DNA from 2 places in the Paraburkholderia sp. GAS32 genome. Region 1 is predicted to be linked to the other one. Evidence: riboswitches for the same ligand, from Rfam matches in the RefSeq annotation. Region 1 holds a riboswitch; the other holds the start of a gene.
The links. A riboswitch is a leader RNA that binds a small molecule or an ion and turns the genes downstream of it on or off. The one in region 1 is predicted to bind thiamine pyrophosphate.

Region 1 (8,031 bases):
GGCGCATGGTACAGCCCGCACGACTATCGTCGCTGCTACAGGGGATTTTCAAAGCGCGGAACAGCTTGCCCGCTTCGCAAATGCTTTCGAACTGTTCTCGCGTGTTTCCGGATGTTGCGGCGTGCTGCCTAGCCGAGCGTCAGGCCGCCGTCGATATGGATCACCTGGCCGGTGATGTGACGCGCTTCGTCGGAGAGCAGGAAGGCGATCAGCGCGGCGATATCCGCGGGCTCGGCGACGTGACCGAGCGGTGTCGCTTCGGCGGCGCGAGTCCACACCGATGCATTATCGGCACTTGGGCCGCGATCTTTACGGGTATAGCCGGGCGCCACGCAATTGACCGTCACGCCATGCGGCGCAAGTTCGGCGGCTGCGGTTTTAGCCAGTGACTCGAGCGCCGCTTTCGCTGCAGCCGTTGCGGCGAACGGCGCATCCACGCGATAGCGATGCGCGACGAACGAACTGAGCGCGACCACGCGACCGCGCTTCGAGGTTTCCAGGGCGGGCGTTGCACGCTTGACGAGCGCGGCGAACGCGGCCGGCATGGCGGCGAAGGCGGCGCTGAACACGTCAGCGTCGAGTGCGTTGAGCGTTTGCCGTTGCGCGTGGCCGGCGTTCGCTACCAACTGATCAAGCGCGCCGAAGCTCGCGAGCGTTTGATGAATCACGTGCTCGGCGGCGCCGCGTTCGGCGAGATCGCCGAATACCGTCGCGCAGCGCGCGCCGTTTGCGCTGCAATCGGCGGCGACTTGTGTAAGACGCTGGCGCGCTTCGTCGTCGGCGCCGCGGGCGTGCAGCATCAACGCGGTGCGCGGCGCGGCGATGCGCCGGGCCAGTGCGGCGCCGATGCCGGAGCCCGCGCCGGTGATCAGGACGACCCGATCGAGTTCGGCACCGCTCATGCCGGTCGTGCTGCTCGCGTCACCGGTGCCGCTCATGTCGCTCGCGTTGTTCATGCTGTTCACGCTGTTCACGCGGCAATCGGTTCGCCCGAGCGCTCGACGTCGAGCGTTTCGCCATGGAACGCCGCCAGCGATTCGCGATGTGCGACGCTCACGATCGCCGCCTGCGGCAGTCGCTCGGTGAACAGGTGATAGAGGCGTGCTTCGTTTTCCGAATCGAGCGCGCTGGTTGCTTCGTCGAGGAACAGATAGTCCGGCTTGTGCAGCAGCACACGGGCGCCGGCGAGACGTTGTTGTTCGCCCGGCGAGAGAACGCGTGTCCAGTGTCCCGATTCCTGCAGGCGGTCCGCGTATTCCGACAGGTGGCAGGTGACGAGCGCTTCGCGGCATTCTTCGTCGGTGTAGGTGTCAGCAGAGGACGGATAGGTGAGCGCGGCTTTCAGCGTGCCAATCGGCATGTAGCTGACCTGCGGGATGAACATCATGCGCGCGTTGACCGGTGCGTCGATTGAGCCGTCGCCGAACGGCCACAAGCCGGCGAGTGCGCGCATCAGCGTGCTCTTGCCCGAGCCGGACGGACCACGCACCAGCCAGCGCGAGCCCGGCGTGATCGCGATATCGCGGATGCGCGACAGCGGGTTGCCGTTCGGCAGCGCAAGCTGAAGGCCATCTGTGGAGAGCTTGTCTTCGTCGACAAAATGCAGGTTGATGCCGCCGTGCGCGGTGGCGGGCGACACTGATTCCTTCAAACGCGGCGCATGCACGACGCGGCTGAATTCACGCAACCGGTTCACGGTAGCGCGCCACTCGACCAAGGTGCCGTAACTGTTGATGAACCACGAAAACGAATCGCTGACGGTACCGAATGCGCTCGAAATCTGCATCAGCACGCCGAACGTGAAAGCGCCCGCGAAGTAACGGGGTGCTGCCACCACCAGCGGAAAGATGATCGCGATCTGGCCATAGAAGCTCAGCACGAAGGTGAGCCGCTTGGTGTACTTCATCACCTGCCACCAGTTGTCGCGGATGCGGCCAAACAGCGATTGGGTGTTCTTCTTCTCGGTCTCCATACCATCGTAGAAGGCGATCTGCTCGGCGTTTTCACGCAGACGGATCAGGCCGAAACGGAAATCCGCCTCGACTTTCTGCGCCTGGTAATTGATCGACACGAGCGGATGGCCGACCTTCTGGATGATCAGCGAGCCGACCACCGCGTACAGCGCCGCGGCCCACACCATGTAGCCCGGAATCTGTATCGGCATGCCGCCGAGCGAGACGGTCAGCGCACCGGCCAGCGACCACAGGATCGTGATGAACGACACCAGCGTGACGACCGTGGACAGCAGGTCGAGCGTCAGCGAGAGCGTGGTGGTGGCGAACGATTGCAGGTCGTCGCTGATCCGCTGGTCGGGGTTGTCAGCGAGCCGGTCGCGTTCGATACGGTAGAAGGCGCTGTCGTGCAGCCACTCGTTGAGATAGCGCGTGGTCAGCCACTGGCGCCAGCGGAAGCCGAGCATCTGGCGCAGATAGCGGCCGTACACGGCCAGAATGATGAAGCCGAACGCAAGCCCCGAGAACACCATCAGCAGATGCGGGAAGTCGTGGACGTTCTTGGTCTGCAGCGCGTTGTAGAAGTCGGCGCTCCAGCGGTTCAGGCGCACGTTGATCCACACGACGAGCAGATTCATAACGATGATCGCGATGAGCAGCCCCCACGCCGTTTTTCGTTCTTCGGAAACCCAGTAAGGTTTGATCAGGCTCCATGCGGAGACTTTATCGTCCGGCGGCAGCGCGGGGCTGGAAGCGGTATTCGGTGTCATGAGCATCCTGGTGAAGTGCTGGCCCGTGCCGGGCGGGCCCCAGTCGGGCCGGCCCCACGGCGGGTTTGCGGTGCGTGCCCCGGGCGTCGTGCTCGACGAACGCACGTCCGGGTAAGCGCCCGATTCTGGCGCGAAGCCCTTAAGTGAAAATTAATTTCCGCTCAGAGGTCCCGCCTCGATGCCGCTGGCGCTCGGGCGGCGAAGCATGTCACCCGCGCGCCAGCGGCATCCGGTCCTGGCATTGTGCCAGAGCGTTGCAGTCGGCCGTATTGATGAATCGAAAGATAGTGACGGATCAACGGCGTGTGCCCGCAGAGGCCGTTGGTTTGCGGGCGCTGCGCCTTTTATGGTCTAATGACCTTCGACGAAACAGGGGTGCTTTGCCCACAGGCTGCGTGATTTTCATGCAGCGGCGGCGAGGCTGAGAGAGACCCTTTGCACCCGATCCGGGTAATACCGGCGCGGGAAGTTTCCGGAAGCAGCCAGTCTTCCATTCCCCGCCGGGCGGCGTCCGTCATTGGACGTGCTTATTGCCCGGCCGGCCTCACCCGCCGGTTTCGTCCTGGGTACGTGCGTTTCTTTGCCGTACGGAAAGGACTCGATGACCGCCTATTCTTCAGACATGTGTTTTGCTCTTCGCCACGCTTTCGTCGGTTGTGTTCGCGCGCCGTGCTGCTTTAGCGTTGCTTGCCGCTGTGACTCGGAGTGCGCGCGATGAATCGTTCTGCTCAACCCGATTTCGCCGTGCTCGGCGGTGGGCTGTGCGGGCGCCTCGTCGCGTGGCGTCTCGCCGGTGAAGGGCATCGCGTGGCGCTCTATGAGCGCGGCGATGCTGCAGGTACGCAAGCGGCGGCCTGGGTCGCCGCCGCCATGCTGGCGCCGCTGGCCGAAGCCGCCAGTGCTGAACTGCTGATCACCCGTCTCGGCGCGAGTTCGCTCGATTCCTGGCCGCGAGTGCTGGCCGAATTGCCCGAACCAGTGTTCTTCCAGCGCAATGGCACGCTCGTCGTATGGCATCACGCCGACCGCACCGAAGCGCCACTGTTCGAACGCCGGGTGCGCTCGAACGCGCCTGCTGAATTGCTCGACGGCGGTTTCGTGACGCTGGCGGGCGCTCAGATCGGCGCCGCCGAGCCCGCATTGGCGGGCCGCTTCAACCAGGGCTGGTTGCTGCCGCGCGAAGGCCAACTGGATAACCGTCAGGTGCTGACCGCGCTCGCCGCGGGCCTCGCCCAGCGCGGTGTCGAAACGCACTGGAACACGCCGGTCGACGATCATGCGCTGCCGTCCGCACGCATTACGATCGACTGCCGTGGGTTGGGCGCGAAGTCTGTGCTGCCCACGCTGCGCGGCATTCGCGGCGAAGTTGTACGCGTGCATGCGCCCGGTATCAAGCTGACGCGGCCGGTGCGCCTGCTGCATCCGCGCTACCCGCTGTATATCGCGCCGAAGCAGGACGATCTCTACGTGATCGGCGCCACCGAAGTGGAAGGCGAGGACATGTCGCCGGTCAGCGTGCGCTCGGCGCTCGAGTTGCTGAGCGCTGCGTTTTCCGTGCATCCCGGCTTCGGCGAGGCACGCATCCTCGAACTGAATTCGCAGTGCCGCCCGACTTTGCCGGACCACCGTCCGGCCTTGCTGTGGGATGGCGCGCAGACATTGCGCGTGAACGGCCTGTACCGGCACGGCTACATGATCGTGCCCGAAGTCGCCGACGAAGCCGTGCGCTTCGCCGCGGCGCTGCTCGACGGCCGCATTGGCGACGCCGATGCTTTCGCCGACTGGCAAAGTGCCGCGCGCTGGAGCGAGCTGTTTCAACTGGACTCCACGCGGGAGCCGGCATGAGCGTTGCGCGCCTGCTGGCGAAATAGCCGCGGGATAAACAAGCGCGCGCCGCTGCCCCACTCGATTGAACCGTATTCGAACACCATGGACATTCATATCAATCAAAAGTCGTTGTCGTTGCCCGAAGGCGCGACTGTCGCCGATGCGCTTGCCGCGTTCGGCGCGCGTCCACCATTCGCGGTCGCGCTGAACGGCGACTTCGTCGCACGTACCCAGCATGCGGCGCGCGCGCTGCAGCCGGGCGACAAGCTCGATGTCGTGCAACCCGTGGCCGGCGGTTAAGCCCCGCGCCACGCCTTGCCGGAGACCAGGATTATGCAAATGACTGCCCCCCAAACCGCCGACGCGCTCACGCTCTACGGCCAGACTTTCGCGAGCCGTGTGCTGCTCGGCACCTCGCGCTATCCATCGCTGCAATCGCTGTCCGATTCGATCGACGCGGCGCAGCCCGGCATGGTGACCGTCGCGCTGCGCCGGCAGATGAATGAAGGCGGCGCCGAAGCCGGTTTCTTCGACCTGCTCAAGCGCCACGGCGTGCCGCTGCTGCCCAATACCGCCGGCTGCCTGACCGTCGGCGAGGCGGTGACGACCGCACATATGGCGCGTGAAATCTTCGAAACCGAGTGGATCAAGCTCGAACTGATCGGCGACGACTACACGCTGCAGCCCGACCCGGTCGGATTGATCGAAGCGGCTGCACAGCTGATCAAGGACGGCTTCAAGGTGTTGCCGTATTGCACCGAAGATCTCGTGATCGGCCGCCGCCTGCTCGATGCGGGCTGCGAGGCGCTGATGCCGTGGGGCGCGCCGATCGGCACCGGCAAGGGCGTGATCAATCCGTACGGCCTGCGCGTCTTGCGCGAGCGCTTGCCCGACGTGCCGCTGATCGTCGATGCCGGCCTCGGCGTGCCGTCGCACGCGGCGCAAGTGATGGAGTGGGGCTTCGACGGCGTGCTGCTGAACACCGCCGTTTCCCAGGCGACGCATCCTGACGCGATGGCGCGCGCCTTCGCGCTGGGCGTCGAAGCGGGCCGCCAGGCTTTTCTGGCGGGGCCGATGGCCGAGCGCGAAAGCGCGCACGCGAGCACGCCGGTGGTCGGCATGCCGTTCTGGCATCAAGACGGGAGCGCCGCATGACGCAAACTTTGCCTTTGACCGGCCGCGACCTCTTCTGGCCGCCTGCTGACGAACTCACCGAAGCTGCCGAGCGGATCCGCGCCCGCTTGGGCGAGTGGCCGCCGACCCATGCGCCGTGGCGCATCTGCCTGACCGCGCCGGACGAGCCGAACGGCGGCGACCTGATCATCGTCGCCGACGCGCAGCAGCATGGCGAGCAAGTGGCGCGCTGGCAGGTGCAGGGCGCAGGCGTGATCGTCGCCGCCGAGAACGCGGCGACGTTGCATCTGGGCGGCGAGAAATACAGTCTGGAAGGCCATCTGGCGGAAGATTGGATCCCCGCGCTGGCTGCGTTTCTGGACTGCGGCTTCGATCCGCACGACGCGCTGGTTTTGGCGCTGGCGTGGCGCGACGGCGACGAAACCAAAGCGGAGGACGCATTTCCGGCCGATATCGCGCACTTCCCACGCCTCGCTGGTCTGCCGGCTGCGCCGACGCAAGCGTTCGCGCATTGCCCTGACCGGCTCGGCCTGTACCCGGTGCTGCCGACCGCGGAGTGGGTCGAACGGGTGGTGGGTTTTGGCGTGAAAACGGTCCAGTTGCGCCGCAAATCGGCCGAACCTGCCGACGAACTGAAGCGCGAAATCGCCCGCTGTGTCGCCGCGGGCCGTGAGCACGATGCCCAGGTGTTCATCAACGATCACTGGCAAGCCGCGCTGGAAGCGGGCGCTTACGGCGTCCACCTTGGTCAGGAAGACGTGCATACGGCCGATCTGCCGGCACTTGCCGCCGCCGGCATCCGCCTCGGTTTGTCGACGCACGGCTTCTACGAGATTCTGAAGGCACTGCATTTCCGGCCAAGCTACATTGCATTGGGCGCGGTGTTTCCGACCACCACCAAGGTCATGCCGACCGCGCCGCAGGGCCTCAAGCGTCTGGTGCGGTATGTCCGCCTGCTCGACGGCGTCGTGCCTCTGGTGGCGATCGGCGGAATCGATCTGCAGGTGCTGCCGGACGTGCTGGCGACGGGCGTGGGTTGCGCGGCCGTGGTGCGCGCCGTGACCGAGGCCGCCGACCCGGCTGTCGCTGTTTCTGCGCTGCAACATGCGTTTACGCAATAATCGTCAAGTTCAGTAAAGGGACAGGGCACCTCACGGCAGCATTTCCATGATGGCCCTATAATTCGGCCTTCCGTGTAAAAGGACTGTCAGTTTCGTGTCTTCCTCCCCCGAGACCTTACTCGAGCTGCGCGACGTCGACTTCGGTTATGGCGACCGGCTCGTCCTGTCGAACCTGAATCTGCGCTTCAAGCGCGGCCAGGTCGTTGCGGTTATGGGCGGCTCGGGTTGCGGCAAAACAACGGTGCTGCGTCTGATCGGCGGTCTGGTGCGCGCGCAGCGCGGCCAGATCCTGTTTCATGGCCAGGACATCGGCCAGCAGACGCGCGACGGCCTCTACGCGCTGCGCCGCAAGATGGGCATGCTGTTCCAGTTTGGCGCGTTGTTCACCGATATGTCGGTGTTCGAAAACGTCGCCTTCGCCTTGCGCGAGCACACCGACCTCCCCGAAGAACTGATCCGCGACCTCGTGTTGATGAAGCTCAACGCGGTCGGGTTGCGCGGCGCGCGCGACCTGGCGCCTTCGGAGATTTCGGGCGGTATGGCGCGGCGTGTGGCGCTCGCCCGGGCGATTGCGCTCGACCCCGAGCTGATGATGTACGACGAGCCGTTCGCCGGCCTCGATCCGATCTCGCTCGGCATCACCGCGAACCTGATTCGCGCGTTGAATCAGGCGCTTGGCGCGACGTCGATCCTCGTCACGCACGACGTGCCGGAATCGTTCGCGATCGCCGATTACGTCTATTTCCTTGCCAACGGCGGGGTGCATGCCGAAGGCACGCCGGCTGAGCTGCGCGCGTCGACCGATCCTACGGTGCGCCAGTTCATCGACGGCGCGCCGGACGGCCCGTTCAAATTCCACTATCCCAGCAAGACGCCACTCGCGGCGGACTTCGGCATTGGCGGAGGTCAGTCATGATCAGCGCGCTTGGTCGCTCGGTACTCGACGGGCTGGGCACGGCCGGCTACGCCACGCGGTTCTTCTTCCGGCTGCTGCTCGAGTTTTTCCCATTGCTGCGCCGGCCGCGCCTTGTCACGAAGCAGATCCACTTTGTGGGTAATTATTCGCTGGTGATCATCGCCGTGTCGGGGCTGTTCGTCGGCTTCGTGCTCGGCTTGCAGGGCTATTACACGCTGAACCGTTACGGTTCCGAACAGGCATTGGGCCTCCTGGTCGCGCTTTCGCTGGTGCGCGAACTCGGGCCGGTGGTCACGGCGCTTCTGTTTGCG
Region 2 (8,031 bases), on a different contig from region 1:
AGCTCCACCAGCGCTACGCGGTGCGATGGGCTATGCGACGTGCACACGGCGCCGGCCGCGCTTGCAAGGCCACTGGCGGAGAGGGTTGTCAGCGCTACGGCTAGCGCGATTGCGCGCGTGACATGCCGATTGTCTCGGCGGGTTCGTGCGGTTTGCATGGCGTGCTCCATCAGGATCTGCACGTTTGTCGAACCACGAGACCGCTTATGACAGCCGATTTTGATTTTTTATTTTTGTTCGGGTCGTGCGCCTACGGTCGAGACCGTTCCATGCTGTTTATACCCCGCGGGGCGCGGCGTGTCTGTACGCTTGCGGGCGAACCGCCCCAAAGCGCCCCGCGGAGGGTGCCTCAGTCGTAACTCACGACAACCGTCACCCGGGTATCCTGCCCCGCATTCTTCGGTGCAAGCGACAACACCCCGCCATCGCGGCCAACCCGGTAGTGCCCATCACTGCCCGCGCGAAACACGCGTCCATGGCTGTCGACAAAACGCTCAGTCAGCGCATCACCCAGCGCATTACCATTACGCGCCGTCGCGCCGCTGTTCACCTGAAGCGCGACATCGGCGCCCGTCGCCACGCCCGGCGCGGCGCTAAAGGTCAGCATGACCGCTGAACCCGACTGCTCGAGCCGCGCGCCCCTGGCATCGACACGTGCCCCGGCCGGCGCCGCCGAAATCGCCAGTTGTGGCGCCACGATCGCGCCCGAAAAGCTGATCGTTCCACCATTCGCGGCCACCGCCGACATTGGCGCTGCAACCAGCGCAACCAGCGTTGCCGTCGCCGCGACCGCGCTGAGCCCCCCAAACCGCCCCATTCCCGTTTTCATCAGCACTCTCCTTAAGCCGTCTCAAACCGCATCGCGCCATTGACGCGCTGCCCACCGCCGGTCGCTCGACTGGGCAACGGCCGCCCCTACAGGCGGATTAACGGCAGCGCGGCGACGGCCTTGAATGACCAAGTGCGGTATCGACACGCCGCAGCGCGTATCCACGGCACCTCCCGGCGGCAATTAAAGAGACACCCGGCCCGTGCTAACATTCACCTTTCGATTGCGTCGATCAGGCTTTTCTTCCGACGCTCCCCCAATACTTTTCGCACTCTGCCGGCTATCCCGATGCGCGTTCCGTTCTCCCGAGCCCTCACCCGCTTGCGCCCCCGCCGCGCAACCGGTTGCGCGCGCGCGGACATCGCGACGCTTCACGCCGGCCAGCCGTCCCGAACGCTCCCGCTTCTCGCCGCCCGGCGCCCGACCTGACGCAATTCCCCTCCATTACCGGGGCCGCGTCGTCGGGCTCCGGGCAAATCTCATCCGCACGCTGTCCCTTTACATGCAGATCGAATTGGAGAACCCGTCATGAAAAAGACGAAAACCTGTTACCTCACCGAACTCGACGTCGCCCGTCTTGAAAAGCACGCGGCCGCGCCCGGCGCCGACGCCAAATTGCAAGACATGCTCGACGACGTCCTGGAACGCGCCGTGATCGTCGAATCGCGCGACATCCCCGCGAACGTCGTCACGATGAATTCGCAAGCCACGCTGGTCGACGAAGCCAGCGGCGAGCAGATGACCTGGACGGTTGTCTATCCGCCCAACGCGGATTTCGCACACGGCCGCCTGAACGTGTTTTCGCCGGTTGGCCTTGCGCTGCTCGGCGCCAAACGCGGCGAACGCATCCGCTTCACGCCGCCGAGCGGCACGGAGAAAGTGTTGAAGCTCGAAAAAATCCTGTTCCAGCCCGAAGCTGCCGACGATTTCACGCTGTAAGCGAAGCGCATTCGCGACGCAGAACTGCTGCGCCGCATCATCCCCGGCAGCCCTATCACAATAAGAATAGTGCGTGGCTGACCGGCGTTATCTCCGACATCTGACTTTTTCAAGACGGGTTGCCAAGCAACGCCCGGGCGGTGTATCGTGTGCGCTGCTAACGCGGGGGTCCTGCGTAGCGCGGAGGTTGGAGGTCCGTGTTGCGTGGGTGAGAAATACCCTTTGAACCTGATCTGGATAATGCCAGCGCAGGGAAGCGTACGGATTTCGCACCTGGTCTACCGTTTCATCCCTCGCGAATTCCGACAACTTCCGTCTCGTCTCCTGCTTAGCGGCCCTACATTGCTTTGCAGAGGAGATACGCATGAACGCCAATCCGAAGTTCCTTTCCGCCGACGCCCACGTCGATGCCGCCGCTGTCGCGCCGCTGCCGAATTCCCGCAAGGTTTACGTGACCGGCTCGCGCCCCGATATCCGCGTGCCGATGCGCGAAATTTCCCAGGCGGATACGCCGGATAGCTTCGGCGGCGAGAAAAATCCGCCGGTCTTCGTCTACGATACGTCGGGCCCCTATTCCGATCCGGAAGCCAAAATCGACATCCGCGCCGGTCTGCCCGCGCTGCGTCAAGCCTGGATCGAAGAGCGCGGCGACACCGAAGCGCTGACGGGCCTGTCGAGCGACTTCAGCCGCGAACGCGCCGCCGATACCGCGACCGCCGATCTGCGTTTCCAAGGCCTGCACCGCACGCCGCGCCGCGCCATCGCCGGCAAGAACGTCTCGCAGATGCACTACGCGCGTCGCGGCATCATCACGCCGGAGATGGAATACATCGCGATTCGCGAGAACCAGCAACGCGCCGCGTATCTGGAGACCCTGAAGACGAGCGGTCCGAACGGCGAAAAGCTCGCCGCGATGATGGGCCGCCAGCATCCGGGCCAGGCGTTCGGCGCGAGCGCCTTCGGTCCCGACGGACTGAAAGAAATCACCGCGGAATTCGTGCGCGAAGAAGTCGCCCGCGGCCGCGCGATCATCCCGAACAACATCAACCACCCGGAAAGCGAGCCGATGATCATCGGCCGTAACTTCCTCGTGAAGGTGAATGCGAACATCGGCAACTCGGCGGTGACCTCCTCCATCGGCGAAGAAGTCGACAAGATGACCTGGGCGATCCGCTGGGGCGGCGACACGGTGATGGATCTCTCGACCGGCAAGCACATTCACGAAACGCGCGAGTGGATCATCCGCAATTCGCCGGTGCCGATCGGCACGGTGCCGATCTATCAGGCTTTGGAGAAGGTCAACGGCAAGGCTGAAGACCTGACGTGGGAAATCTTCCGCGACACGCTGATCGAACAGGCCGAACAAGGCGTCGACTACTTCACGATTCACGCGGGTGTGCGTCTGCAATACGTGCCGCTGACGGCGAAACGCATGACCGGTATCGTCTCGCGCGGCGGCTCGATCATGGCGAAGTGGTGCCTCGCTCACCACAAGGAAAGCTTCCTGTACGAGCACTTCGAAGACATCTGCGAAATCATGAAGGCGTATGACGTAGCCTTCTCGCTCGGCGACGGCCTGCGTCCCGGCTCGATCTACGATGCCAACGACGAAGCGCAACTCGGCGAGTTGAAGACGCTCGGCGAACTCACACAGATCGCGTGGAAGCACGACGTGCAGACGATGATCGAAGGCCCCGGCCACGTGCCGATGCAGTTGATCAAGGAAAACATGGACCTGCAACTGGAATGGTGTGACGAAGCACCGTTCTACACGCTGGGACCGTTGACCACTGATATCGCTCCGGGCTACGACCACATCACCTCGGGCATTGGCGCTGCGATGATCGGCTGGTTCGGCACGGCGATGCTCTGCTACGTCACGCCGAAGGAACACCTTGGGCTGCCGAACAAGGACGACGTCAAGACCGGCATCATCACGTACAAGCTCGCCGCGCACGCCGCCGATCTGGCGAAGGGCCATCCGGGCGCTCAGGTGCGTGACAACGCATTGTCGAAGGCGCGTTTCGAATTCCGTTGGGAAGACCAGTTCAATCTCGGTCTCGACCCGGACAAGGCACGCGAATTCCACGACGAAACGCTGCCGAAGGATTCGGCCAAGGTCGCGCACTTCTGTTCGATGTGCGGCCCGCACTTCTGCTCGATGAAGATCACGCAGGACGTGCGCGAATTCGCCGCGCAACAAGGTCTCTCCGACGACGACGCGCTGAAAAAAGGCATGGAAGTGAAGTCGATCGAGTTCATGAAGAAAGGCGCTGAGATCTATCAGCGGCAGTAAGGTACGGATCGCGGGCGCATTAGCGCGCGCCCGCCATTCGAACCTTCTGCGTCACGGTATTGCAGCACCGAAGCCCGCCACTGGCGGGCTTTTGCATTTTTGCGCGGGCAGGCACGCCGCATGCTGATAGAAGGGAAACATTTGATTACGAAACCGACACCTTGCTGACAACCTCACACATCCGGATACGGGCTGCGGCGATAAGATCAAATGTAAGGACGGGGGAGATTTGTCCACTTCCACGAAGCATTTTCCAAACACAATGAATGGAGTCAGCATCATGAAATCGATTCGTCAACTCGGTACGTTCGCTGCGATCGTCGCGGTTGTCGCAAGTCTTTCCGCGTGTGACAACATGACCACGCGGCAACGCGATACGGTGATCGGCGCGGGTGTAGGCGGTGCCGCAGGCGGGCTGATCGGCGGCAATGCACTGTCGACGATTGGCGGTGCGGCAGCAGGCGGCATCATCGGTAATCAGGTCGGCAAGTAAGCGCAAGCACGCACTGGCGACGCTTTCATGGGAAGCCCGCGCAGGACACCAAATGTATCAACTGCCAACAACGAACTTGCCCGCACCGACGAGCGTGCGGGCACGCAGCGTACGCAACCAGCGCCATGCCGGGTGCTTCGCGAAATGCTTTGCAATGACGTGAAATAAGCCGTTACGGTTTTGCAATCCTGTTGGCGCTGCCGCGGCGTAAGCTCAAGCCACTACGCCCCGGATGGCGGCGTCCGGTGTAACCAGGAGCACGTCATGAAGTCCCCCGTCAGCAACTCTCTTTGCGCAATCAGCCAGCGGCTGCCGCGCGGCTTGCCCCGTCTTTCCCAAACTGGCATCGCGCTGGCCGGCGTGGCCTGTGTGCTGACGCTGTCCGGCTGTTATTACCCTTACGGCTACTATCCAGGCTACTACCCGTATTACGCTTACGGCACCGTTCCGGCCAATGGCGTCCAGCAGGAAGTCCCCCTCGGGACGGCCGGAGATTCGGCCACCTCGCAACAGCAGCAGGCCCAGGCGCAAGCTCAAGCGGAGCAGCAGGCGCGAGCCAATTCGCAATCCCAGCCGGCCACCTACGCGGTGGCTCAGCCGCCGCCCGTGTACGTTGCCCCCGCTTATCCCGTCTACTATCCGCCGCCGGTCTACCCGGCCTATCCGGCTTATTACAGCTATCCGGGCTGGTATGGCCCGTCGGTTTCGATCGGCGTCGGTTTCGGCTGCTGCTGGGGAGGCCACGGTGGCTGGGGTGGCCATGGTGGCTGGGGTGGCCACGGTCACTGGCACTGAGTCTCGCAGCCGGATCTTGCTGATCTGCTTTGACAGTCCCGTGCCCGCGACTGTCAGGCGCGGGACAGACCCATGCCTCACAACTCGCGCAACCCCGCTGCCCGAAAGTCGGCCTACCCGCCAGCACGGGCCATGCCGCGCCAGACGGGCCTCACGCGCATCACGCCGCGACGATCCCGCCAAGCAAGACGCGGCGCCCCTTTCTCTCCTTCGCCCGTACTTTCCCTTCTTGACGCGCTCCAATCGGGCCCTATGCTTGGGAAAGCCACACGCAGTACCTGTTTAAATAAGCGACCCGGCACGTCTTCGACGCGCCGCCGGCGCCCATCCGTCCTGCCAGAACGACGCGCCCCGTAGTGCGTAGTCCCGCGTCGAATCGAACAACAAAGAAGGAGACGTGATGTTTCACCAACTACTCACACCCGTCGGCAATTCGCTACCGCTCTCGTTCCTGGTCGCGGCCTTGCCGATCATCGTCGTGTTGCTGTTGCTCGGCTGGGCGCGCCGGCCGGCCTGGCAGGCCTCGCTCGCGGGCCTGATCGTCGGGCTGATCGTGGCGATTTTCGTCTGGCAGTTCCCGGTCGGACTCGCGGCCGCATCAGTGGCCAACGGTGCGGTGTTCGCCTGCTGGCCGGTGATGTGGATCGTGTTCACCGCGATCCTGCTCTACAACATCTCGCAGCGCTCGGGCCGCTTCGCCGCCTTCCGCATGTGGATGATCGATAACCTGCCGAACGACCGCCGCGTCGTGCTGGTGGTGATCGGCTTTTCGTTCGGCGCGCTGCTAGAAGGCATTTCCGGCTTTGGCACGCCGGTCGCGATCACCAGTTCGCTGCTGATCCTGCTCGGTTTTCCGACCCTCGAAGCACTCACCTTCACGCTGATCTTCAACACCGCGCCGGTTGCCTTCGGCGCGCTCGGCGTGCCGATCACCGTGCTCGGCGCGGTCACGCACCTGCCGGCCGATTCGCTCGCCAAGATGGTCGGCCGCCAGTTGCCGTTCTTCGCCTTCCTGCTGCCGTTCTATGTGATCGGCGTCTATGCGGGCTTTCGTAACATGCTACGGGTGTGGCCGGTCCTGCTGGTGTCAGGTGCGAGCTTCGCGCTGACCCAGTTCGTCGCGTCGAACTACGTGAACTACAGCCTGACCGACGTGTTGTCGTCGATGGTGTCGCTGATTCTCACCATCGCGTTCCTGCGCGTCTGGAAGCCCGCCGCCGATCCGAAGTTCGCGATCAACATCGATCGCGTGGGCGAGGTGCGCGGCAAGATCAGCGGTGGCCAGGGCTGGTATCCGTGGATCATCGTCTCGGCGGTGGTGATTGTCTGGACCATCGCCAAAATCTTCCTGATCGGCGACGTCAAGCTACCGTGGCCGGGCCTCGACAAAGCCGTGTTCATCACGCTGTACAACACGCCGTACGGCGCGGTGTGGGACTTCCAGCCGCTCGCGACCGGCACGGCGATTCTGGTGGCCGCCATCATCACGACGCTCGCGACGGGTCTGGGAGCGAGCGAATTCGGCAAGGCCATTGCCGACACGTGGGTCCAGACGCGCATCGCCATTCTGACGGTGGCGACCATCGTCGCGCTCGCCTATCTGATGAACTACTCGGGGCTCACCTACACGCTCGGGCTCGGCGTCGCGTCGGTCGGACCGTTCTTTCCGCTGGTGTCGGCGTTCCTCGGCTGGGTCGCGGTATTCCTGTCCGGCAGCGACACCTCGGGCAACGCGCTGTTCGGCAACCTGCAGGTGGTAGCGGCCCATCAACTGAATCTGAACCCGATCCTGATGGCCGCGACCAATTCGTCGGGCGGCGTGATGGGCAAGATGATCTCGCCACAAAACATCTCAACCGGCGTGGCGACAACCGACCTCAAAGGCAAGGAAGGCGTCGTGTTCGCCAAGACCTTCAAGCATTCGATTCTGTTGACGGTGATCCTCGGCGTGCTGGTCTGGCTGCAGCAGAACTTCCTGCAGGGGATGATCCCGCACTGAGACGCGCCTGGCCCATCGACGTAATGGCACGCGCCTGCTAATTCCTTGAAGCGGCGGCTTGCGTGATGGGCCAGTATCACTGGTGCGTTGCCGCAATATAATTCACGCTTCACAGGCGCCAACCCCGTCGGGCCTACACCTGATAACTCACCTCACCGATCTCATCGCAATTTTTCTCACATTAGCGTGAGAATTGCTCGTTTTGCGGTCGGCTCGACCGCGCATACGATAACGACTACCAGACGTCCTCCATCCCCCGAATCTTGCCGTTTCATTCCAGCCTGAAACGTTTCGCGCAATCGCGCTGCTACGATGCACAGGCGTCTCGACTCAACCGCGCGCGGCGCACGACACAATGAATGCCAAAAACCTGCTGCAACTGCTAATCCTGGCCGCCCTGTGGGGCGCCTCGTTTCTGTTTATCCGCGTCGGCGTGACCGACTTCGGTGTCGCGCCGCTGATGGCGTTGCGCGTCGGCATCGGCGCGGCCTTTCTGGCCGTCGTCCTGATTGCGCGGCGGCCGCTGCGCGAGTCCGCGAAGATCCTGCGCACGCGCGCATTTCCATTGCTGGTGGTCGGTATCCTGAATTCGGCGGCGCCGTTCTGCCTGTTCGCGTATGCCGAGTTGACGCTGTCGGCGGGCGTAACGTCCGTGATCAATGCGACCACCCCGCTGTGGG

Region 2: another riboswitch for thiamine pyrophosphate. It lies ahead of thiC (phosphomethylpyrimidine synthase ThiC); the one in region 1 lies ahead of P3T25_RS21265 (FAD-dependent oxidoreductase).

Annotation. Positions count from the first base shown of each region.
Region 1 is NZ_JBNPVS010000017.1:79,491-87,521, reverse strand. Features, by position in the region: gene P3T25_RS21275 (SDR family NAD(P)-dependent oxidoreductase) at 129-902, opposite strand; gene P3T25_RS21270 (ABC transporter ATP-binding protein/permease) at 971-2,722, opposite strand; TPP riboswitch at 3,084-3,207, shown strand; gene P3T25_RS21265 (FAD-dependent oxidoreductase) at 3,437-4,567, shown strand; gene thiS (sulfur carrier protein ThiS) at 4,652-4,849, shown strand; gene P3T25_RS21255 (thiazole synthase) at 4,889-5,704, shown strand; gene thiE (thiamine phosphate synthase) at 5,701-6,804, shown strand; gene P3T25_RS21245 (ABC transporter ATP-binding protein) at 6,899-7,720, shown strand; gene mlaE (lipid asymmetry maintenance ABC transporter permease subunit MlaE) at 7,717-8,031, shown strand, end outside.
Region 2 is NZ_JBNPVS010000020.1:91,068-99,098, forward strand. Features, by position in the region: gene P3T25_RS23570 (DUF1223 domain-containing protein) at 1-158, opposite strand, end outside; gene P3T25_RS23575 (hypothetical protein) at 350-829, opposite strand; gene P3T25_RS23580 (GreA/GreB family elongation factor) at 1,358-1,768, shown strand; TPP riboswitch at 1,923-2,041, shown strand; gene thiC (phosphomethylpyrimidine synthase ThiC) at 2,133-4,064, shown strand; gene P3T25_RS23590 (glycine zipper 2TM domain-containing protein) at 4,345-4,557, shown strand; gene P3T25_RS23595 (hypothetical protein) at 4,822-5,352, shown strand; gene P3T25_RS23600 (L-lactate permease) at 5,753-7,351, shown strand; gene P3T25_RS23605 (DMT family transporter) at 7,707-8,031, shown strand, end outside.